One region of the Rheinheimera mangrovi genome, then DNA from elsewhere that is predicted to be linked to it. Evidence: predicted binding sites of a transcription regulator. Region 1 holds the regulator's gene; each other region holds the start of a gene.
What was found. Region 1 encodes sigma-54, which starts transcription at its own class of promoters, with help from an activator protein. Its sites were predicted from a motif close to TGGCANGNTNCNTGCTT; they were not measured.
Positions count from the first base shown of each region.

Region 1 (5,804 bases):
GGTAAAACAACGCTACGAGGCTCCATTAAAGGAGATATTTTGATGCTTGATCTGATCCTGCAATGCTGCTTTGTTGTGGTAGGGTTTGCTTTGCTATTAAATTTATATGCGGCCATTCGTGGACCTTCGGTTGTTGACCGTCTGTTGGCGCTGGATACGATGTATATCAACAGCATAGCGCTGCTGTTGTTGTACGGTATATATTTGGGGACTAGCTTGAATTTCGAAGTCGCTTTATTGATTGCTATGTTGGGTTTTGTCAGTACTGTGGCTGTGTGTAAGTTTTTACTGCGTGGCGACATCATTGAGTAAGCAACTGAATAAAGCGTCGGATGAGGAGTAATCTATGAATTTGCTTGAGGGGTTGGTTGCCTTGTTGGCAGTGGCCGGGTCATTGTTTGTGTTGTTAGGATCTGTCGCTTTAGTGAAATTGCCGGATTTTTATACCCGCCTGCATGGCCCAACCAAGGCGACAACCTTAGGTTTGGGAGCTCTGGTATTAGCCTCTATGCTTTATTTCAACTTTGTGAAAGGTGAGTTAAGTTTACAGCAGTTATTGATCGCTCTGTTTTTATTTATTACAGCACCTATTACAGCTCATATGTTAATCAAAGCTGCGTTGCATTTAAAACTCAAAACATCGACACAAACGTCAGGAAAACAAAACGCAGACCTTTAAACCGCATTGTTGAATTATTAGTTTTCTTCGTCAAACCCGTTTTCAATCAAAGCGACCACAGCGGTCAGTGCTTCTTGTGCCTGAGTGCCTTCAGTACAGACTTCCAGCGTTTTACCTTTGCTGCTTGCCAACATTAAAAGTGCCAAGACACTGCTGGCATCTGCGGTTTGGCCTTCCTGTTGTAATTCAATTTTGGCATCAAACTGACGGCATAACTGTACCAGCTTAGTAGCTGCTCTGGCGTGCAAGCCCAGTTGATTGACGATGGTGACTGTTTGTTGAAGTTTATCGGCCATCGTGATGACGCCTCACTAATACGTGGTGACGGATTTGGATGTTTTTATCTACCATGATGTCTCACTAACTCGCGGTGACGGATTTGCACGTCTTCCCGCTGTAAACGGTAACTTTCAGCCAAGGATTCGGCGATATACACAGAGCGGTGTTGACCGCCGGTACAGCCTATGGCTATGGTCAGGTAACTGCGGTTGTTGCGCTCTAAATGCGGCAACCAGGTGCCGATAAACTGATTAATCTGCCAGATATACTGAGCCACTACGGCTTGGGAAGACAGGTAGTTTTGTACTGGTTGATCTAAGCCTGTCAGTATTTTCAGTTCGGGCTCCCAATGTGGGTTCGGTAAAAAGCGCGCATCAAACACATAATCGGCATCTTTGGGAATACCATATTTAAAACCAAAGGATTCAAACAAGATCACCAGACGACCGGTTTTTTGCCCAAGGATACGTTCTCTAAGCTGTTCTGCCAGCTGATGTACGTTTAGTTCTGTGGTATCCAGGTATAAATCTGCACGGCTGGAGATAGGGTCCAACAGCTGTTGTTCGCGTTGTATGGCTTCATCCAGTGACATGGCCTGATGCGAAAGCGGATGCAAGCGTCGTGTCTCGCTGAAGCGTTTAATCAGGCTGGTGTGGTCGGCGTCTAGGTAAAGAATGGTCAGGTCAACTTTGTGCGGCAGGTAAGACAGGATATCTGTTAATTCATCGGGGTCTTGCGGCAGGTTGCGCACATCAATACTGACAGCGACCCTTTCGTACTGCCCCATCACGGCGTTGGCTAAAGTCGGAAGTAAATTGACGGGGATGTTATCTACACAATAATAACCTAGGTCTTCCATGACGCGCAGGGCAACAGATTTGCCCGAACCCGATCGACCACTGACGACTAATAATTTCATTTTGCCATTGCCTGTTCAGCGCCTGCCATTAGCAACTGGTACAAATCATGGCTATTGGCACTATGACGGATTTTTTTGGTGAAATCTTTTTGACTGAGCATACGGGCTATGCCGGACAAAGTAGATAAATGGGTCTGGCATTGATTTTCCGGGATCAGGATGGCACAAAAAATATCCACAGCCTGGTTATCAATAGCATCAAACTGTATTGGATCTTTACTGACGACAAACACCAGCAAAGGTGTGGTGACATTTTTTAATTTGCCATGCGGAATAGCGATACCACCGCCAATACCTGTGGAACCGAGTTTCTCACGGCTCATCAGGGCTTCGAGTATGTTGTACTCAGGAACTTCCGGTAAATGCTGATGTGCCAGTTCAGCTATGTATTCCAGAATGCGTTTTTTACTATTAAAAAGGACCGCACTCTTGGTGCAGTCCTCCGATAACATTGAGCTCAGGTTCATAGTTTCAGAATCAATGACGAGAAATTTTCTCTTTATGTTTAATAACTTGGCGATCCAGTTTATCGATCAACTGGTCTATCGCAGCGTACATATTTTCGTCTTCCGACACAGCGAATACTTCACCTCCATTGAGGTGCATCTTAGCCTCTGCAATCTGCTTTAATTTTTCCACGTTCAGCACTACATGTACATTGTTAATATGATCAAAATGACGTTCAAGTTTGGAAAATTTGCTATCGACGTACTCTCTCAGTGCTTCAGTGATTTCTACATGACGACCAGTTAAGTTGATTTGCATAGACTCTTCCTTCTTAATAGAGCTGTTAAAGCAAGCTCTTGCGCTGATTAGACGGCGGAATAAACAAGGCTTCACGATACTTGGCAATGGTACGCCGTGCGACATTAATCCCTTGTTCTGACAGTATTTCTGCCATCCTGCTGTCACTTAAAGGTTTGGCAGGATTTTCCGCCGCCACCAATTTTTTTATAAAGGCGCGGATTGCGGTGGATGAACATTCACCGCCACTCTCTGTACTTACATGACTGGAGAAAAAGAACTTAAGTTCAAATATTCCTCTGGGAGTGTGCATATATTTTTGTGTAGTAACACGGGAAATGGTTGACTCATGCATTCCCACCATTTCAGCCACGTCGTTTAATACCATGGGTTTCATGGCTTCTTCACCGTGCTCAAAAAAGGCCTGTTGCTGCTGTACTATGCAGTTGGCAACTTTAAGTAAAGTTTCGTTGCGACTTTCCAGACTTTTTAAAAACCACTTGGCTTCCTGCAGGTGGGAACGAATAAACTGACCATCTGATGCATTACGGGCATTACGTGACATGGCAGCATATTGCTCGTTAATTCTGATCTTTGGCATCGCATCAGGGTTTAACTCGACCATCCAGCGTCCTTTGATTTTTGCAACTGACACATCAGGGATCACATACGACTGTTCTTGTCGAATCACATCTGCCCCAGGTCGAGGGTTCAGGCTGTGAATAAGCCGCATCACTTCTTTTAAGTCGTCTTCTTTGAGTTTAGTCACACGCATCAGAGAACGGAAATCTCTGTTAGCTAAAAAGTCAGTATATTCTTTAATAATATGCTGGGTTTCAGCCAGATAGGGGGTTTTTGGATCAAACTGGCGCAGCTGTACCAATAGACATTCCTGAATAGTGCGGGCGCCAACACCTACAGGATCGAACAACTGGATACGTTTAATGACCGCTTCGACTTCGTCGGCTTCCACTTCCGGCATGCCTAGCGATTCGAGAATATCTTCTGTGTCTATCGTTAATAAACCGTTTTCGTCTATGGCTTCGATAATGATTTCAGCAATAGTGCGGTCTGTATCTGAAAATGGGGTCAGCTGCATTTGCCAACGTAAGTAATCTTGCAGGGTTTCGCTGGTTTCGCCCTGAAATACCGTATCTTCATCGCCATTGAAGTTATTGGCACCAGCAACCGGAGCCGCACTGACTAAATCGTCCCAGTGGTTGTCCAGCGGTAAATCTTCTTTGATATTTTGCTCGGACATCGCTTCGCTGCTGTCCTTTACTTCGGGTTCGTAATGCTCATCATGGCTGTTGTCATAGTCAGGCGAATCAAACTCGGCACCATGATTTAAATCTTTTGATGAAGGTTCCTGAAATACTGCATAGTCATCTTCAGCTTCCAACAATGGATTAGCATCCAGCGCTTCCTGAATTTCCTGTTGCAGTTCAATAGTAGACAATTGCAGCAGTTTAATTGCTTGCTGCAATTGAGGAGTCATTGTGAGCTGCTGACCAAGACGAAGTTGCAGAGACGGTTTCATGTACTTCTTATTTTCTCCAAACAACCCTATTCGGATGTTGTTTTAAACTATAACCTGAATTGCTCACCAAGGTAGACATCACGGACTTGTTGGTTTGCTAAAACCTCAGTCGGGGTACCTGCAGCAATCAGTTCTCCATGACTTACAATATAGGCAATTTCACAGACATCAAGAGTTTCGCGCACATTGTGGTCGGTGATAAGCACCCCTATGCCTCTTTGGCACAGATGCTGAATAATTTTTTTAATATCTAACACTGAAATGGGATCAACACCAGCAAAAGGTTCATCCAACAGGATAAACGCCGGATCTGCGGCCAATGCCCTGGCTATTTCCACTCTGCGTCGTTCGCCACCGGATAAACTCATGCCAAGGCTGTTACGGATATGGCCTATATGGAACTCGTCCAGCAGCGCATCGGCTTTTTCTTCGCGCTGCTCTTCGGTTAGATCTTTGCGATGCTGCAAAATGGCCAGCAGGTTGTCATATACCGTCAGTTTGCGGAATATCGAACTTTCCTGCGGCAGATAACCAATGCCTGCGCGAGCACGGGCATGGATAGGATCAAAGGTGATCTCCTTGTCATCCAGGGTGATTTTGCCTTTATCTGATGGCACTAAACCAACAATCATATAAAAAGTAGTGGTTTTGCCCGCACCGTTAGGACCTAACAAACCAACAATCTGACCGGCTCTCACTTCCAGACTAACGTCTTTGACCACCTGGCGCCCTTTGTAACTTTTAGCCAGATGGGACGCAACTAACTTCATTATTCTTTTCCTTCCTGGCTGAACACTGTGGTGACTCGTTCGGTTTTTTTACCGTCAGACTCCGCTTCCAGCTCTTGTTTTTCCAGGTTGTATTTAATCACTGCGCCTTGCACCATACTGCCGTTTTGGCTGAGTTCTGCGCCGCCCGTCAGGACAAGCGTACCGTTGGCTACGTCATAACGGATCTCGTTCGCGCTGGCTTTAATAGGCTTATCACCGTCCAGCATTTGGGAATATTTTGCGGGTTGGCCTGAAGCGATAAAAACTTCTTTGCCTTTGCCTGCGCTGGCAATGACTTCGAGTTTGTCTGCTTCAATCAATAAGCTGCCTTGTTGCACTTTGACGTTATCAACAAAAGTCATTACTTTATCTTTAATCGAGCCAAACTGGCGGTCAGAACCGACCTGAATTTCTTTTTTAAAGTCATCAGGGCCTGCCAGACAAAAGCCACTGAAAGTGATGAGAACGCTGAGTAAAATAATGTTACTTTTCATTGTAATAAACCGTTTTAGTGTGCTGTTTCAGCTCTATATTCTGTTCGTTCAAATCAGCCAGCATGCCTTGGCCTGTAATTTGAAAACCCAGTCCAAAAATGCGTACCTGCTCGTTTGACTGCAGCGTATTGCTGTTAAACAAAAGCTCAACTGCATTGGTTTCTATTCGGGTAAAAAGTGGGTCTGTCGACATATTGCGCAGCTCCACTCTGTGTTCAAGAATGAGTTTGTCATCAGGATAAAGCACTGCCTGCTCGCTTGTCACTTGCCATAATGGCACTTTTTCCTGATAAATGGTGTAGATAGGGAAATCAAACTGCAAAAAACCAAAGCGTTCGAAGTGTTCCATACGCTGAGCACGGATTAAATCTGACAAATG
Region 1 covers NZ_CP034683.1:537,343-543,146, forward strand. The annotation lists gene EK374_RS02490 (Na+/H+ antiporter subunit E) at 1-43, shown strand, start outside; gene EK374_RS02495 (K+/H+ antiporter subunit F) at 43-312, shown strand; gene EK374_RS02500 (Na+/H+ antiporter subunit G) at 347-679, shown strand; gene EK374_RS02505 (HPr family phosphocarrier protein) at 697-975, opposite strand; gene rapZ (RNase adapter RapZ) at 1,020-1,877, opposite strand; gene ptsN (PTS IIA-like nitrogen regulatory protein PtsN) at 1,874-2,344, opposite strand; gene hpf (ribosome hibernation promoting factor) at 2,355-2,642, opposite strand; gene EK374_RS02525 (RNA polymerase factor sigma-54) at 2,668-4,161, opposite strand; gene lptB (LPS export ABC transporter ATP-binding protein) at 4,209-4,931, opposite strand; gene lptA (lipopolysaccharide transport periplasmic protein LptA) at 4,931-5,425, opposite strand; gene lptC (LPS export ABC transporter periplasmic protein LptC) at 5,415-5,804, opposite strand, start outside.

Region 2 (5,804 bases), 900 kb from region 1:
GCAAATAAGTCGGCGTGGCGTGGCCTCATGCCGCCGTTACCGCAGACATACAAATTCCAGCCGTTTTCGGTGGCAATAATGCCAATGTCTTTGCTTTGCGCCTCAGCACATTCGCGGGTACAACCCGACACTGCCATTTTGATTTTGTGGGGCGCCCTTAAACCTTTGTAGCGGTTTTCAATGGCAATGGCCTGACCGACACTGTCCTGTACGCCATAACGACACCAGGTACTGCCGACACAAGACTTCACGGTGCGCAGCGACTTGCCATAAGCCTGGCCAGTTTCAAAACCCGCATCGACCAAACGTCGCCAAATGGCAGGCAATTGCTCTAAACGGGCGCCAAATAAGTCGATCCGCTGACCACCGGTAATTTTGGTGTAGAGGTTAAAATCCAACGCCACTTGACCTATAACCAACAGTTTTTCTGCGGTAATTTCACCACCAGCAATACGCGGCACCACTGAATATGAGCCGTCTTTTTGCATATTGGCGAGAAAGGTATCGTTGGTGTCCTGTAAACCGACATGAGTTTTTTTCAGCACATAATCGTTCCAGCTCGACGCCAGGATGGAAGCCACAGTCGGCTTACAAATATCGCAGCCCAAGCCCTGACCATGGCGGCTTAACAGCTCGGCAAAGGTTTTAATACCGCCGACCTGAACTAAATGCAGCAACTCCTGACGGGAATAGGCAAAGTGTTCGCAGAGGTGGTTTTTCACCTCCACACCACGGCTTTTCAGTTCATCATCCACCACGGATTTGAGCAAAGCCGTGCAACCACCACAGCCTGTGCTGGCCTTAGTGCAGCTTTTGATACTGGCTAAATCGCAGCAGCCACTGTCCATAGCCGCCACTATGTCGCCCTTGGCCACGTTATGGCAGGAACAAATGGTGGCGCTGTTGGGTAAAGTTAAAGCCGCCAAAGGCGCGCCGGATGCTGCAGGTAAAATCAGTTGTTCCGGCTGTTTTGGCAGCAGCATATCGTTTAAGGCGTATTGCAGCAGACTGTCGTAGTTACTGGTATCACCGACCAGCACAGCACCCAGCAGGCGTTTGCCGTCTTTGCTTACCACCATTTTTTTGTAGACCTGAGCCCTTGGGTCGGTAAAGACATAACTTAAAGCACCGGGCGTTCTGGCATGGGCATCGCCAATAGAACCCACTTCCACACCCAGCAGTTTCAGTTTAGTGCTCATATCAGCGCCGCTAAAGCATTGCTCGCCACCAGTCAGTTGACTGACCACCACACGCGCCATCTGATAACCGGGCGCCACCAGACCAAAAATCTTTTGCTGCCACAAGGCACATTCACCTATGGCATAAATATGTGGATCAGAGGTCTGGCACTGATCGTTCACCACAATGCCACCCCGGTCGCCTACAGCTAAACCGCAGCTGCGTGCCAACTGGTCATAAGGCCGGATGCCAGCGGAAAACAACACTAAGTCAGTCTCTAAACTTTCGCCATCAGCAAACTGCAGCTGATAACGGCATTCAGTGCCAGCCACTATGGCTTGCGTGGCTTTGCCTGTATGCACCTGCACACCCAGTTCGATAATTTTTTGGCTCAGCATCTGGCCGCCATTTTGATCCAGCTGTACCGCCATCAGTTGAGGTGCAAACTCCACCACATGAGTCTGTAAACCCAGTTGTTTCAGCGCATTGGCCGCTTCCAGCCCAAGCAAACCACCGCCTATCACCACACCCACTTTGCTGACTGCTGCACTTTGCGCTATCGCGTCTAAATCCTGCAAAGTGCGGTACACCAGACAATGCGGTTGGTCATTGCCCGGAATAGGCGGTACAAAAGCGTAAGAGCCTGTCGCCAGCACCAACTGGTCGTAATAAAACTGCTCGCCCTGACGGGTGACGACCAACTGCTTTTCGCGGTTAATCTCTTCTACCCAACAATTTAAGCGGTATTGAATATTGGCAGCCTGATAGGCTTGTTCTGTCGTCAGCGCCAGCTGCTCTGCGCTGGTGCCGCTGAAATAGCCGGATAAATGCACCCTGTCGTACGCCAGCTGAGCTTCACCACAAAGCACAATAATTTGTGCCAATGGGTCTTTGGCTCGTAATTGATCAACAAAATGATGCCCCACCATACCGTTGCCGATCACCAGAATTTGTTTGGTCTGCTGCATTTTTATGTCCTTAAGGCCTTTGGCGACTGGCTCAGCCACCAAATTTTGCCCATAAAAAAAGCCCAGGCCTGAACCACTTAAAAAATGGTCAGAACCTGGGCCTCGTTGCCCGTGCAGAGCTAAGCTTTGCACCTCAATTCAAATTGTGTCAGCACCAGTCTGCGCTGGTGTTGCTGACTATGTAAAAGCACAAAGAATGCCAGTTTATTAACTTGCTGATTTTATTGGGTAATGGTTAATTTATGCTCAAGCAATTATCAAAAGCTTGCGTTGAATTGGTGCAAAACGGCACCGGATTGAGGCATCAGCAGAAATTTGAGTTTGACAGAACATAAAGAAAATCTTATTGCATAAAGGTTAATAAATGAGTTAAATAGGTTTACAAATCTGATACTTAGTAAAAATCACAGCGAAAACTGAATGTTTCAAGGAAGAATAATGCAAAAGCCCCAAATCCTTTGGAGAAATCAAACTCCATCACGCTCATCGCTAAAACGCGGCTGGAAAAACTTAAGCAGAAATGGAAAGCTGTGGCTGATGCTGGGCAATTTAATATGCATGAGCTTAATGCTGTACAACTACAATGCACAAGGCAGTGTATTGAGCTTAGTGGTGGGGATCTACACTGCGTTGTATATAACAATACTTGTCTTGCAAGCTAAAGGCGCCCCCAAAGAAGAGCTGGGCAGTCTGATGAATGAGCTTAAAGTGGAAAATAACACGATTTGGATAGGCGACTACCAGCTTCCTGATACAGTCCGCAAAGTTGTGATTGGTCGCATGGATATTCAGGGGCCAGCTTTTTTACAACTGGCCTGGAATCAAGGGCATCAGTGGATATTTCAGCTGGATGAGCTGCAACAAGTACGACATTTTTTCCGCCAGCATGCACCTCAGATTGAAATCGTTAACGAATAGGCAAACCCACAGCTGAATTCTGAGTGATATACAACGCTGACAAACTGCCTTTTCCACGCTGTTGAGCTACCGCTGTAAAGCTATCATGCCGACGACGCGGGTACGACAATAGGCAATTAGTTGATGCCGAAAACAGCAAGCCTGAGTACAATAGCCAAGCGTTAATAATTCTCAGGGTTATGTTTTTCATTTACCAAGGCCGTGGCGCAGCACCAAGCTGGCAGCCGCTATAAAGCCCCAACCCATATAACAAAGCGCACCCTATTTTAATCAGGCCATCAATCATGGCCTTAGAACATCAGCAGGAAAGAGAAAAATGGCAGCTTTTGGTAGTGTATTTATGCCTGAAATGGCAATGGCCCGTTTCGATGGTACAGCTTGGGGTCAGTCCGCAATAGTTCCGTCCGACAGCATCAGTCTGCATCCGGGCGCTCACGTGTTGCATTACGCCAGCACTTGTTTTGAAGGCTTAAAGGCATTCCGCCATGAAGACGGTTCTGTGGTTATTTTCCGCATGGATAAAAACGTTGCCCGTATGCAACAAAGCTCTGAATTGTTGTCTTTGCCTACTTTTGACGCAGCTCTGCTGAGCCAGATGATTGTCGACGTGGTGCGCCATTATGCCGCCGACGTGCCAACACCTCCTGGTTCTATGTATATCCGTCCAACTCATATCGGCACTGAACCTGCTATTGGTAAAGCAGCAACACCAACTCTGACGTCTTTACTTTATGTACTGTTATCTCCGGTTGGCGATTATTTTGCCGGTGGCAGCCGCGGTTTACGTTTGCTGATGGAAGACAATGCCCGCTGCGCGCCTCATATGGGTATGATCAAAAGCGGTGGTAACTACGCCAGCGCCTTGCACCCAACTATGCAAGCCAAAGCCAAGTATCAGGCCGATCAGGTGCTGTTTTGCCCGAACGGTGACGTTCAGGAAACTGGCGCAGCCAACTTCCTGTTAATCGATGGCGACGAAATTATCACCAAAGCACTGGACGCCTCGTTCCTGCACGGTATTACCCGCGACACTATTCTGACACTGGCCCGTGACTTAGGCATGAAAGTGTCAGAGCGTGAACTGACAGTTGAAGAACTGTTAGAGCGCGCCGCTAAACCAGGCACAGAAGCGGCTTTATCAGGCACTGCTGCTGTATTAGCACCAGTTGGCACCTTGATCCACCAGGGCAAAGAATACAAAGTAGGCAACGGCGAACCAGGCAGCACTACTGCCAAATTACGCCAAACCCTGAACGATATTCAGTGGGGCAAAGCCGAAGATAAGCACGGCTGGTTGACGAAGATTTAATGTTTCGCTGAGTTCAACTCATAAGAAAGCAGGCTTAAGGCCTGCTTTTTCTTAACATTAATAAGTGACTAGCCCTTACTACTCCACAACAACACCGCACTCAAGGTTGCCAGTGGCACTGCAGCCCATAACAGCACTGAGGTCAGTCGCTGCTGATAGGCCAGCAGTAAAGCAAAGCTGCCCTGCATCAGGGTTAAAGTGCCAAACCAGACCACAAAACCAATAGCCAACTGCCAGCCCTGAATACAAAGCCACAAAGCCAGCAACAAATACAACCAGCCTGCGCTTTGCAGTACCCTCAGCTCAAAAGCTTTAGGCTCTGTGCCAAACACCTGTTCAAAATGTTTATCCATCGACAGTCCTAAAGCTGCCATAGCCGCGTAACCGGACGCCAGAACACCAAACAACAACAGCAAGTCCATTACAGCACCTCCGCCGATGCCACAGTGGCAGCTCTGTTTCGTGTCGCTGTGTTGCGTTTTGTCTGGCCCAGTTTGCGCTGCACTTTCACCGCCGCCCAGCCCAGCATCAGGCCCAGCAGAATAAACACCAGATCCACACTGGCCAGCGCCCAGTCCTGCTGCCCTAAGGTCTGCCCCAGATGACGTTCAGTGGTCAGGGCATTCAGCAGCGGCAAAAGTAAAAATGCAGCAGCGGCCAGACTCAGGCAATCACGCCAGGCGATAAAGACAGGTCGGCTAAAGCAGTAAAGCGCCAGCGCGCCCCAGGCCAAAAACAGCGAATGAATTTCCCATTGCTGTCGTCCGGCCAGATCGGCAGGGATCAACCTGTTCGCCCAGAAATAGGCAGCCAGACCAAAGCTCAAACCGGCAATAGTGGCGACATTGAGTTTTTCTACCAGTTGATGCCCAGCTTCGTACTCACCGGTTTTCGCTAGCTTAGGCCGACGTTTCACTGTCCAGAGCACCAGGCCAGTCGCAATCATGCCGCAACCTAATAAGCCTGATACCAAGTACAACCAGCGTAACCAGGAGTCTGCAAACAAACCTTCATGCAAACCCAACATGGAACTGCCAAAGACCTCAACTGCAGCAATATCAGCCGGAGCTGCGGTAATAGCTTGTCCTGTCAGCGCATTAAAACTCAGAGTACCGGCACCACGGCTACGGCGTATAGTCTGTGCGTAAGCTGGCGTAATTTGCAGTTGCGCAACTTGCCCTCTGGTGGCTGGCAACAGCGTTACCGAGCGGATTTGTCCCTTACCCCACAAGGCTTCTGTCTGCGCCAGCAAAGGTCTGAAATCGGCAAACTGCTCTGCTTGTTGACCAAGCGACAAAGGACGTGCAGAACGCCCTTCCCGACCAGAGCGACCCGCTTGCTCCGACTGAGCCTGACGTGGGCCACCACCGCCCATCCCAACTATTCTGTTGCTACCGGTTTGGCTGACCAGCTCCGAGTAATAGGCCTGA
Region 2 covers NZ_CP034683.1:4,270,495-4,276,298, forward strand. The annotation lists gene nirB (nitrite reductase large subunit NirB) at 1-2,147, opposite strand, end outside; gene EK374_RS19165 (hypothetical protein) at 2,586-3,065, shown strand; gene EK374_RS19170 (branched-chain amino acid aminotransferase) at 3,382-4,374, shown strand; gene EK374_RS19175 (DUF3325 domain-containing protein) at 4,443-4,796, opposite strand; gene EK374_RS19180 (PepSY-associated TM helix domain-containing protein) at 4,796-5,804, opposite strand, start outside.
Region 2: the regulator sigma-54 is predicted to act here: its motif matches at 2,333-2,349, upstream of nirB (nitrite reductase large subunit NirB).

Region 3 (5,804 bases), 900 kb from region 1:
TTAGCCGACACACCTACAGCCTGACTCATTACCTCATTAATACCGCTAAAACCCTGGTCGATAATACGTTGTGAGGTAATCACAGTTACGGATTGAGGGGTTTCAAATAAAGACAAACCTAAACCAGTAGCCGTATCAATGTTTTCATTCACTGTGTAGTGGCCTTTCACCGAAATCTTTTCAATGTCTTTTTCAGCTTTATCGTCAGCGGCCTGAACCGCCCCCACCATACAAGCCAATTGAACTGCCAGTACCACTGGCAGCTTGCTGAATTTCTGTTGTAACGCCATGATTACCCCCCCAATAAAATCGAGCGAATAATACACTAATACGAATTGTTATCAACTAGATTAAGGTAAAGAGCGGCGCGAAAAACCTATGCGATGTAAGTGGTTTCAAATTTATAACCGACTGATAACAAAAAGCTGTATTTCACAAAGAAATCTCTAGTCTCTGGTCAGCACTTCCAACAGTTCTATTTCAAAAATCAAATTAGAATGTGGCGGTATCATAGTGCCAATCTGGCGTTCACCATAAGCTAAATGAGCTGGCACCCATAACTTACGTTTGCCCCCCACCTGCATGCCTTTTAAGCCTAAAATCCAGCCCTGAATCACTCTGTTATTGCTCAAAATGCACTGAAAAGCTTCGCCACGCCTATGCGACGAATCGAACTCTGTTCCATCTTCCAGCCAGCCGCGATAATGCGCGGTAATTAAAGCACCACGTTCAGCCGCCTTACCCTCACCCAACACCAGATCTTCAATTTTTAATTCAGCCGTCATTACTGCTCCCGCCGTCAATTTTTGCCGCTGAGTATAACTAAAAATATGCGGCGAAATAACATCATGCAAAGACAACAACCTAACCTTGTAGCTGAAATGTTCTATAGTTTCTAAATCAACGCCATGGAGTGGATCATATGTCTGTGATGACGGCCCGGTTCTGTATCCTGCTTCTGTCTGTTCTTTTGCTGCTGCCCATTTTCAGTAAGGCACAACCGCAACAAGTGATCTACTCATGGCCTATGTCGATGTTGGGGGACGCCCGCGGCAGCTATCCGATCGCGTTATTACATCTGGCGGTGGAAAAATCCGGTGCTGATTATCAGTTGGTTCCCAGTGGTCAGGTGATGAGCCAACACAGAACTTTGCGTCAGTTGGGTTCTAATAATGGCTTAGATGTTGTCTGGACTATGACCTCACCAGAGCGCGAAAAGGAATTAAGGCCTATCCGGGTGCCCATAGACAGAGGATTAATTGGCTGGCGTTTATTGCTAATTCACAACGATAACGAACAAAAAATTCAGCAACTGGATGAAAAACAATTGAGAACCAGCCCTTCTGTACAAGGGAGCGATTGGCCAGACTACCCTATTTTAAAAGCCAATCATTTTCGGGTACTTGGCAGTGGTGATTTTGACGCTATGTTTAAGATGCTGAGTGCCAAACGTATTGATTATTTCCCCCGCTCAGTCACAGAAATCTGGCCCGAATTGCAGCAAAAAACAGGCATGTCGCTAACCGTTGCGCCGAAGTGGGTATTGCATTATCCGGCTGCTTTGTATTTTTTTGTGCAAAAAGACAATATCGAACTGGCCAACGCCATTGAAATTGGGCTATTGCGCGCCATTGAAGATGGCAGTATGCAGCAGTTGTTTTTACAACATTTCAGCAGCGCCATACAGCAGGCAGATTTAAAAACCAGAACAGTGGTTCAGTTAAGCAATCCAATTTTACCAGCCGAAACACCGCTAAAAAATAAAGCCCTGTGGTTTGACCCGCAACTGGGATACTAAAACTAAGTTTTCGCCGGTACCAGAGCTTTCACTACAGCAGTAGCCACATCAGCAATACGGCATTGTTGTTTCATCGCACTTTGCTGTAACTGACGATAAGCCTGCTCTTCAGTCAGTTTTTTATACTGCATCAGTAATAACTTAGCGCGGTCTATCAGCTTTTGTTCGCTAATAGCACGACGGGCGTCCGTCAGCTCTGTGTGCATTTGGCGAATATGCTGAGCTTGCTCAGACAACAGCTGATAAAAGGACCGGCTCGGTACCTGCAGATTTTGTTCAACCTGTCCCGCAGGCACAATAGAGGCACCGTACAACCCCAGCATACCCGGATCAATCAGCAAGGTTAAACCTGGGCTGGCTGGCAACTCTGTCAGTTCGGTCAGCTTCAGTTGATGTTGCTGCAATTGCTGCTGTGCCGCTGCTACTGTGTCTGATGTAAGTTGCTGCAACTCTGAAGTTAATCCAGCCTGCAACAGATGCATTTCATCCATACGTTCAGTGGCAAACTGATACCACAAATCACTAACCGCAGGCACTGGTGCTGTAGTACCGGACAGTTGTTGGATCATAGTTCTTAATTGCTGCAGTTGTTTTGCCGCAGTCGCTTGTTCCAGCTGATGCCACTGCTGTTGCTGTGATGCAGTGGCAAACTCCAAAAATACAGCGGCACTATGTTGCTGTGCTTGCTGTAGCAATAACAAACGCTCGGCCAACTCTGTCGTGAGCTGACCCGAAGCTAAGCCCATAGCTCCCCATGCGCGTTCCTGCCCAGCGTATTCTTTGGATTGCAGTAAGTTAAATAACGCCACTAAAAAACGGGTAATACCAGCGTCACAGGCTAAATCAGCCGACTCCAGCACTACAGCCAACCAGGCGGTAATTAATCTGCTGTATGCTTCTGTTGATTGCAACGGCGTAAATTTCTGTTTGCCTACCTGTTCGCGTAACTCAGCCAGATGGTCCATGCCCTGCAACGCCATACAAACAGCACTCAATAAACGGCTGCTGCTACAAGGTTCGGTTGCCTGCAGATACTGCTGATTCAGTTGGGTTCGCAATTGTTGCTCTGCTTTAGTACTTTGCAATAATTGCTGCTGGCGCTGCATCACAAACACTTCACAGTCTGATGCCAGAAAAATATTGCTGATACCACGCTCACGTTGTAACTGATGCACCAGTTCACTGACGCTGGTAACCAGCAAACAGTTAGCCGAAAGCTGCTGCAGGGCTTTTATTTCTGCCTGTTTCGCGGCCAGCAAAAACTGAGCTGTCGAATAATTCATGGATCACTCTGTAGTGCTGATAATCCCATACTCTAGCAATGGTTATTCCACGCTGCCCGCGACAGCTGACAGGCCGCGCCAATGCTGGATTGTCAGACTTAGTTCGTCTTTTTTCTGCAGAGCACAAAGCTGCACTGCCCTGTAACGGTGCAGAAAATGCACAACAATGGAACCCCTCTGTCACTCTTGCACTAGCACAACTTCGTAAAAGCCAAGTAAAATCAATACATTAATAAAAAGCAGCTGGCTGGCATCAAAGTTGCTCTGTTAAAACGGCAGAGGTGATAACCACCTCCCAACATATTTCAGGACAAAGGCGTCCCGTGATCTTCTGGCAACAGAATGATCCGGACGCCTTTTTTGTTTTTTAAAAAACAACTCCTGAATTTAAAAAAGCAACAACAGGAAAAGGTGAACCTATGGCTTATTTAGTTCCAGCCGAGTTTGTGACCAAAATGGTCGACTCCGGCGAATCAAAAATTTTTATGTCCAACCGGGATACGCTGATCCGCTCTTATATGGCAGGAGCTATTCTGGCTTTGGCTGCAGTATTTGCAGTGACAGTAGCTGTGCAAACCGGCTCCTTTTTAGTAGGTTCCATGTTGTTCCCTGTCGGTTTTATTATGCTGTATCTGATGGGGTTCGACTTACTGACCGGTGTCTTTGTATTAACTCCGCTGGCCCTGCTCGACCGTCGTCCAGGCGTTACAGTGCAAGGCGTACTTCGTAACTGGGGTTTGGTATTTACCGGTAACTTCCTTGGCGCTTTAACAGTCGCCGCCATGATGGCTTTTGTGCTGACTATGGGTTTTCATACCGAAGCCGGGCCTGTGGGGACAAAACTGGCTGGCGTAGGCGAAGCTCGTACTTTAGGTTATGCCGAACATGGTGTGGCCGGCTGGATGACCATATTCCTGCGTGGCATGTTGTGTAACTGGATGGTGTCTATGGGTGTGGTGGGCGCTATGATTTCCACTCATGTCAGCGGCAAAGTGATGGCAATGTGGATGCCTATTATGTTGTTCTTCTTTATGGGTTTTGAGCACTCAGTAGTCAATATGTTTCTGTTTCCTTTTGCCATGATGATGGGTGGTGATTTCTCAGTAATGGATTATCTGATCTGGAACGAAATCCCAACAGCATTAGGCAATCTGGTGGGTGGTTTGGCCTTTACCGGTTTGACCCTGTACAGCACCCACTATAAAACGGCACCAAAACGTAACCTGACCGCTAAAACAGCAGAAAGCCCTGTTGCTACTCTGGCCAAAGCCTGATCATGTGGCATGGAGCATCGTTACAAGTCTCCATAGGCCAGCACTCCACTGCTGGCCGTAAAGCTTTAAATCAGGACAGCTTTGGCGCTTATCTGCCAAAAGAGCCGGAATTAAGCAGTAAAGGCATAGTGTTGGCGGTGGCCGATGGCATCAGCACCAGCACTGTCAGTCAGATCGCCAGTGAAACAGCAGTGAAAAGTTTTCTGGATGATTATTACTGCACCAGCGATGCCTGGTCTGTACCTCATGCCGCCTTGCAAGTACTTAAAGCCAGCCATAACTGGTTGTATGCCCAAAGCCGCAATGGCCCTTTTGCATCCGATCCGGACAAAGGTTATGTCTGCACTTTTAGTGCCTTAATACTAAAACAACGCCATGCTCATTTGCTGCATGTGGGTGACAGCCGGATTTACTTGCTGCGTAATCAGCAACTGGAACAACTGACGCGGGATCATAGAGTCTGGCGAGGCAGCAGCAGCTTTTTAAGTCAGGCACTTGGCGCAGGAGCAGCGCTGGAAGCGGATTATCATAGCCAGCCTTTGCAACAGGGTGACCTGTTTCTGTTGGCAACAGACGGGTTATTTGAGGCTTTATCTCAGACTGAACTGATCAATCTGCTTGAGACAGAATCCGATTTATCCCTGCTGGCCTTGCAACTGACCGAAGCCGCGTTAGCTGCAGGCAGCGAAGATAATATTACGCTGCAATTGGTACGAATTGATCAGTTGCCGGCAGACAACCATTTACCTCTTTGCCTGGATCAGCAATTACCTTTACCACCTTTGTTGCAACCAGCCGATACATTGGACGGCTTGCAGGTGATAAGGCCACTACAACAAAGTAGCCGCAGCCATGTGTATCTGGTGCAGGATACAAGTACAGAGCAGTTTCTGGTGCTCAAAGCTCCATCCATTGATTTAGCTGAACAGCCGGATTATCTGGAGCGGCTGATGCGCGAAGAATGGATTGCCAAAAGAGTACAGAGCAATCATGTAGTGCGCCCGGCCAGCAGCAACAGGCCTCGCACTGCGCTTTATACCTTGTTTGATTATGTCGAAGGCCAGACGCTAAAACAGTGGCAACTGGATCACCCCAATCCCACATTGGAACAAGTGCGCGACATTATTGAACAGTTGGGTAAAGGGCTGCAGGCTTTGCACCGCAGTGAAATTCTGCATCAGGATATCCGACCCGACAACCTGATGATGACCCCTCAGGGCATAGTTAAAATTATCGACTTTGGCGCTGCACGACTGGCAGGGTTGCAAACAGATGACGAAGTGGCAGGGGATATTCCCGGCACAGCTTTGTACACAGCACCTGAGTACTTTTTAGGTTTGGCAGGCACAGAGCTGTCGGATTTATATTCACTAGCGGTTTTAACTTACCAGTTGCTGTCCGGCCGTTATCCTTATGGCGCTGATGTGGCGCGTGGTAAAAGCATCAAAG
Region 3 covers NZ_CP034683.1:4,261,386-4,267,189, forward strand. The annotation lists gene EK374_RS19115 (TonB-dependent siderophore receptor) at 1-290, opposite strand, end outside; gene EK374_RS19120 (FKBP-type peptidyl-prolyl cis-trans isomerase) at 447-785, opposite strand; gene EK374_RS19125 (substrate-binding periplasmic protein) at 923-1,798, shown strand; gene EK374_RS19130 (nitrate regulatory protein) at 1,801-3,081, opposite strand; gene EK374_RS19135 (formate/nitrite transporter family protein) at 3,501-4,355, shown strand; gene EK374_RS19140 (bifunctional protein-serine/threonine kinase/phosphatase) at 4,358-5,804, shown strand, end outside.
Region 3: the regulator sigma-54 is predicted to act here: its motif matches at 3,115-3,131, upstream of EK374_RS19130 (nitrate regulatory protein).

Region 4 (5,804 bases), 1.6 Mb from region 1:
CTGCTGAGCAGTATCAGAGCCAGTTGATCTGTTGAGCGCAACAGAAACCGTATTGTTAGTCTGCTACTGCAGCACAGGCTTTGTTGCGTCCTTCAGCTTTTGCTTTGTACATAGCGTTATCTGCCAGCGTTAGCAAATGCTCAGCTTTGGCTCCGGGATATACAGTGATATAACCCAAACTGGCGCTGAGTTCTATCGGCTGGTTTTGCCAAATCAGCTGGCAGCCAGCCAGAGTCATTCTTATTTTTTCGGCGATCAGAGGAAGCTCTGTCGCTGCAACTCCCGGAAACAATAATAAAAACTCTTCGCCACCATAGCGGCTGACCAAATCCTGAGTGCGTACTACCGCAGATAAAGTGGTCGCACAGCGGCGCAGGGCTGCATCTCCGGCATCATGGCCTAAACTGTCATTGATCAGTTTAAAGTGGTCTAAATCCAGCAAAATCAGGCTGTAACTTTGCTGCTGCTTTTGCCACAGCTCATGCGCTTCCTGCAGCTTTTTAAGTACAGCTCTTCTGTTCCATAAGCCTGTTAGTTGATCCCGTTCGGCAAACTGGCGGATTTTAGCCACTAAGCGCGCTAAAGCCCCACCAATCATCACTATATTAATGGCCAGAGTCAGCAGGATATAAGACCACAACAACGGCATAGCTTCCGCTTTATTTGTTGCTACAAAATTGTCTGTATTCGTTTCTGGCCAGAGCAAAATTAAAGTACGGGCGAAAAAAATAGCGGTCACAATAAACAAAGGGGCAGACATCAGGCAAGCCGCAACAAAACCAAAATCCTTTTGTATGGCCTGAAAATTATGTTGGCTGGCTGAGTATAAAAATACAGTGGCAGTGACTGAAAATACCACGCCCAAAAAAATCGGATGCAGTTGTTGTAACTGGCCTGCCAGCATCAGCAGACTGGTGAGTCCTAACAGCAGACAATCGCGTTTAACACTCGAGTGCAGTTTAAATAGCTGTTGAATACCCCAGCCAATCAGCATAAAACTGGACAGTATGGCGATATCAGCCAGAAACCAGTTCAGTAAACTGGCGTTGGTTGTTCGTAAGGTTAATAAATAGACACCCGCGCTTAAGGATATATTTGCGAAAAAAAAGCGGATACTGGCTTTGGGGGCTATACGTAGTGGCCGGGTCATAAGACCCCATGCAATACCTGCGATCAGGGCCAACAACCAAATGAAACAGATCAGTAACTCTGATCCAAGATGATTATTCATAAATTTTTAGTTCTGTCCGGCGGGCAATAAAACCACTTTATTGAGCGCTTTAAGTCGTCTGCAAAACAGCAGTGTAAAAATTCAGCGTACTACATCCTGACAGCTGATCATTGATTTGTATACAGGAGCAAAACAGAGCTTTACAACTGGTCGGACATTATAAAGCTAAACAGGGCATTCTCGTAGCAAAAAAAAGCCACAACTTTAGTCAATAGTCCGAAGTAGTTGACCCGACTCAGTTTTTTTGTTGCACAAAGTAACTGACTTGAGCTCGTGGATTTAAATAGGCAAAAACCTCAGGCGGTAAGGCTTTGGGTTTGATCACTTTTTCAATTGAAAGTTTATTGGCTTCCAAGGGCACGATGGCAGCTTCAAGCCGTGGCACATCGGCATCATAAATCAGTACGTTAGGGTAGAGCATGGATTCAGAATTGACCGCCATGACGATACCGACCCGTTTATCTGACAACATCACTACAGTGCCAGGCGGATAAACCCCCATCATCTTAATCATGACCTTCATTTCCAGATCGCCAAGTTTGCCTTTCATTGTTTTAAACATGACAGACAAGGCATGATGGGGTGAGCGGGCCTGAGTCATATCAGCCGGATGACAGAGGTTATCAAACTCATTTACGACAGCGACAATGCGGGCCAGCTTGTTAATTTCATCTGCTTTTATACCTGCCGGATAACCACTGCCATCCAGGTATTCATGATGCTGTTCTACTATGGCCTTGGCTTCAACCGGAAATTGTTGGGTTAGGCCAAGCAACTCCAGTCCCAGTTTGGGATGCAGTTTTAAAAAATTCAGCTCGGGTGTGGTTAAAGGCGTGGTTTTTCGCAAAATCTGGCTGGGTATTTTCAGTTTTCCGATGTCGTGAAACATCGCACCTAAACCTACCCATTTCACTTCATCAGTGCTGCATTTTAAGTTTTTTGCCAGCATCATCGCCAGAATAGACACGTTTAGGACATGGAAGTACATCGACTCCTGCTCTTTGCCGGCCTGAGAAATCAGGTGCAGTACCAATGCATCTTCACTCAAAATGGTATCGGCCAGGTTGCTGATCAACTGGGTAGCATCTTCAATGGCATTCAGTGGGCGCCCCTGAACTTTGGTCATCAGGTTGCGGACTTGCGCCATTGACTGAGCAAAAGCTTTTTCAGTTTTTTGCAGCTCTCGTCTGTGGGCTTTGGCTTGTTCTATGCGTTGCTCTTTATCCAGTTGCATTTCAGTGCGTAGTTGCACATCTTCTAAATCCTGACTGACAGAACATTCGGTGTTGTCTGTTACCGGTTCAACTACAACAGAGCTGCGCTCCGGATAAAAATACACATAATCCAGTTCTAATGACAAAATAATCCGCAATTGCTGAGCTGATTCCACCACCAGTTTATTGGTCAGAAAAGGATGTTTCATCCAGCCTACAGGCAACTTGATGGCGTAGCCCAGCTTAATATCTTTTGGCGCTATTTTCACTGGCACTTGTACTACAACCTCTGCTGAGTAGTTAATCCGGACACTCTACCGGCGGCTTTATAATAGAGAACAGCATCAAAGGCAATATGGGTTTACTGTTTTTATCACTTTCATGTGCTGGCACAATAAATGCTCACATTTTATGGAAGTTCAGAGCCCGAGTTTTAAGGCGTTACCTATGACAGAGCAATTAAGGTATAGCAGGCATTTTCTGTTATCGCAGTGGGATGAAGAGCGTCAGTTGCAACTGGCGGAAAAAAAAGTCCTGCTGGTCGGTCTGGGAGGTGTCGGTTCTGCTGTAGCGCCTTATCTTGTCAGCTCTGGCCTTGGCCACTTAACACTGGTGGATTTTGACCAGATTAGCTTAAGTAACTTATCCCGTCAGTTGTTGTATCAGGATGCCGATCTGGGGTTGGCTAAAGCCGCAGTGGCAGCGGAAAAGCTGCAACTGATTAACCCCCATTGCATGCTGCAAAGCTGGCATGAGCAAGCCACGGCTGATAGCCTGAATCACAGGCTGGCTGAGTTTGATTTAGTTTTGGATTGCACCGACAACCTTGTCACCCGCCAGCAATTACAGGCGGCCTGTTATCAGCAACAGAAACCTCTGCTTACTGCTGCTGCAGTGCGGCTGGAAGGTCAAATCAGTTATTTTCCTGTATCTGCTACTGGTCCTTGTTATTGTTGTTACAGCAGTGCTTTGGCCGAGCAGGAATTCAGTTGTCTGGATCAAGGGGTGTTATCGCCTTTGGTCGGAGTGATTGGCAGTTTAGCTGCGCTGGAGACGGTAAAGATTTTAGCTGGTTTAGGTTCTGAACTGGCAGGCAAACTCTGGTGTTTTGATGCCTTGTTTAGTCAATGGCAACAATTGAAAATTGCTAAAAATCCGATTTGTCCTGTGTGTTCTGTTGCGCTATAAATCGCGCACAACTGCACTTTTTTAGGTCAGTCTGCACCAGAATCATGCCCTTTTTGTTGTGACCATCCAGTTGATCAGGCTGCAACCAGCCAAAACTCCACAGACTGAGGTTGGCATCGGCTTTGCTTAAGCTTTACTCAACTATATGAGCAAAGGCGCTCGTCTTACTGTTTCTTTTTTTGGATGCAGGGACGGGCGTTTTTTTATTGGAAGAGGAAAAGGCATGCAACTGCAAAGCACGTGCCCATACTGCGGCGTGGGTTGTGGCATAGTCGCCGATCAGCTAAGTGAACTGAGAGTGTCAGGTGACGCCAGCCATCCGGCCAACTATGGCCGTTTATGTGTCAAAGGCTCAGCTTTGGCCCAGACCTTAGGTGAACAGGGGCGTTTGCTGGCGCCGAAAGTGGCTGGTCAAACGGTCAGTTGGCCTGAAGCTATAGACACTGTAGCCAGCCGGCTTAGCGCAATTATTGCGCAGTATGGCCCAGGCTCTGTGGCTATGTATTTGTCAGGCCAGTTGCTGACCGAAGATTATTATGTCGCCAACAAGCTGATGAAAGGTTTTATTGGCAGCCCTCATGTCGATACCAATTCCAGACTCTGCATGGCTTCTACTGTGGCTGGTCATAAACGCGCTTTTGGCGCCGATATAGTACCGGGCTGTTATGCCGATATTGAGCTGGCGCGTTGTTATATTCTGGTTGGGGCCAATATGGCCTGGAATCATCCGGTGTTGTTTCAGCGCATTCAGGCCAGCAAACAGCAAGACCCCAGCCGGAAAATTATCGTGATAGACCCACGTCGCTCGGCCAGCTGCGAGGGGGTTGACTTGCATCTTGCGCTGAAACCCGGCACTGACCTGTTGTTATTTAATGGCTTGTTGAGCTTTCTTGCCAAAGAAAACCAGCTGGATCACGACTTTATCCTCGCCTATACCCAAGGTTTTGCCGAAGCACTGGCGACTGCACAGCAACAAGCCGGCACTATAGAGCAAGTGGCTTTGGGCTGCGACTTACCAGCAGAGCAAGTGGCAGCTTTGTACCGTGCTTTTGTCGATGAGCCTCTGACCTTAACTTTGTTTTCGCAAGGGGTAAATCAGGCGCAAAACGGCACAGATAAAGTCAACGCTATTATCAACTGCCATCTGGCCACTGGCCGCATTGGCAAAGCAGGTAGTGGGCCTTTTTCTTTAACTGGTCAGCCCAATGCCATGGGCGGGCGCGAAGTGGGGGGGCTTGCTAATCAACTGGCGGCCCATATGGATTACAGCCAAAACGCTGATATCGAACTGGTGCAAGAGTTCTGGCAAGCGCCGAACATCTGCCGTCAGCCAGGTTACAAAGCGGTGGATTTATTCGCCGCCGTAGAGCGCGGCGATATAAAAGCCATCTGGATTATGGCGACTAATCCAGTGGTCAGCATGCCGGAAGCCGACAGGGTGAAAGCCGCTTTAGCAGCCTGTCCATTGGTGATCGTATCCGACATTGTAACTCACACCGACACCATAGACTGCGCTGATATAGTATTGCCTGCCACAGGCTGGAGTGAAAAAGACGGTACTGTCACCAATTCAGAGCGGCGTATTTCCAGGCAGCGCGCCTTGTTACCAGCACCTGGGTTAGCCCGGCATGACTGGCAGATTATCTGTGATGTGGCTCAGGCTATGGGCTTTGCTGATCACTTTAACTTCAGCGGGCCTGCCGCTATTTTTGCCGAACATGCCGCTTTGTCAGCTTACAAAAACCATGGCCAGCGGGCTTTTGATTTATCCGGTTTAACGCAGCTAACAGTACAGCAGTATCAGGATTTAGCGCCTGTGCAATGGCCGGTCAATAGCAAATATCCGCTCGGGGCCTCTCGTTTAGGCGCGGATGGCCAGTTTTATACCGCCTCTGGCAAAGCAGGTTTTATTGCGGTATCGCAACAACAGCCTGCTGAGCTGGCAACTGATCATCTGCTGCTGAACACAGGTCGTATCCGGGATCAGTGGCACAGCATGACCCGAACTGGCCGCGCTGCTTCTTTGCTACAGCACAGAGCCGAGCCTTTTCTGGAGCTGCATCCACAGGATGCGCAGCTGCTGGGCCTCAGCGATGGTGGTCTGGCTCGTTTATCGAATTCATTAGGCCAGATGGATGCCCGGGTCCGGCTGACGGAAGCTCAGCGCAACG
Region 4 covers NZ_CP034683.1:3,521,282-3,527,085, reverse strand. The annotation lists gene EK374_RS16005 (serine hydrolase domain-containing protein) at 1-27, shown strand, start outside; gene EK374_RS16000 (GGDEF domain-containing protein) at 56-1,150, opposite strand; gene EK374_RS15995 (HD-GYP domain-containing protein) at 1,467-2,720, opposite strand; gene EK374_RS15990 (HesA/MoeB/ThiF family protein) at 2,893-3,633, shown strand; gene EK374_RS15985 (nitrate reductase) at 3,857-5,804, shown strand, end outside.
Region 4: the regulator sigma-54 is predicted to act here: its motif matches at 3,745-3,761, upstream of EK374_RS15985 (nitrate reductase).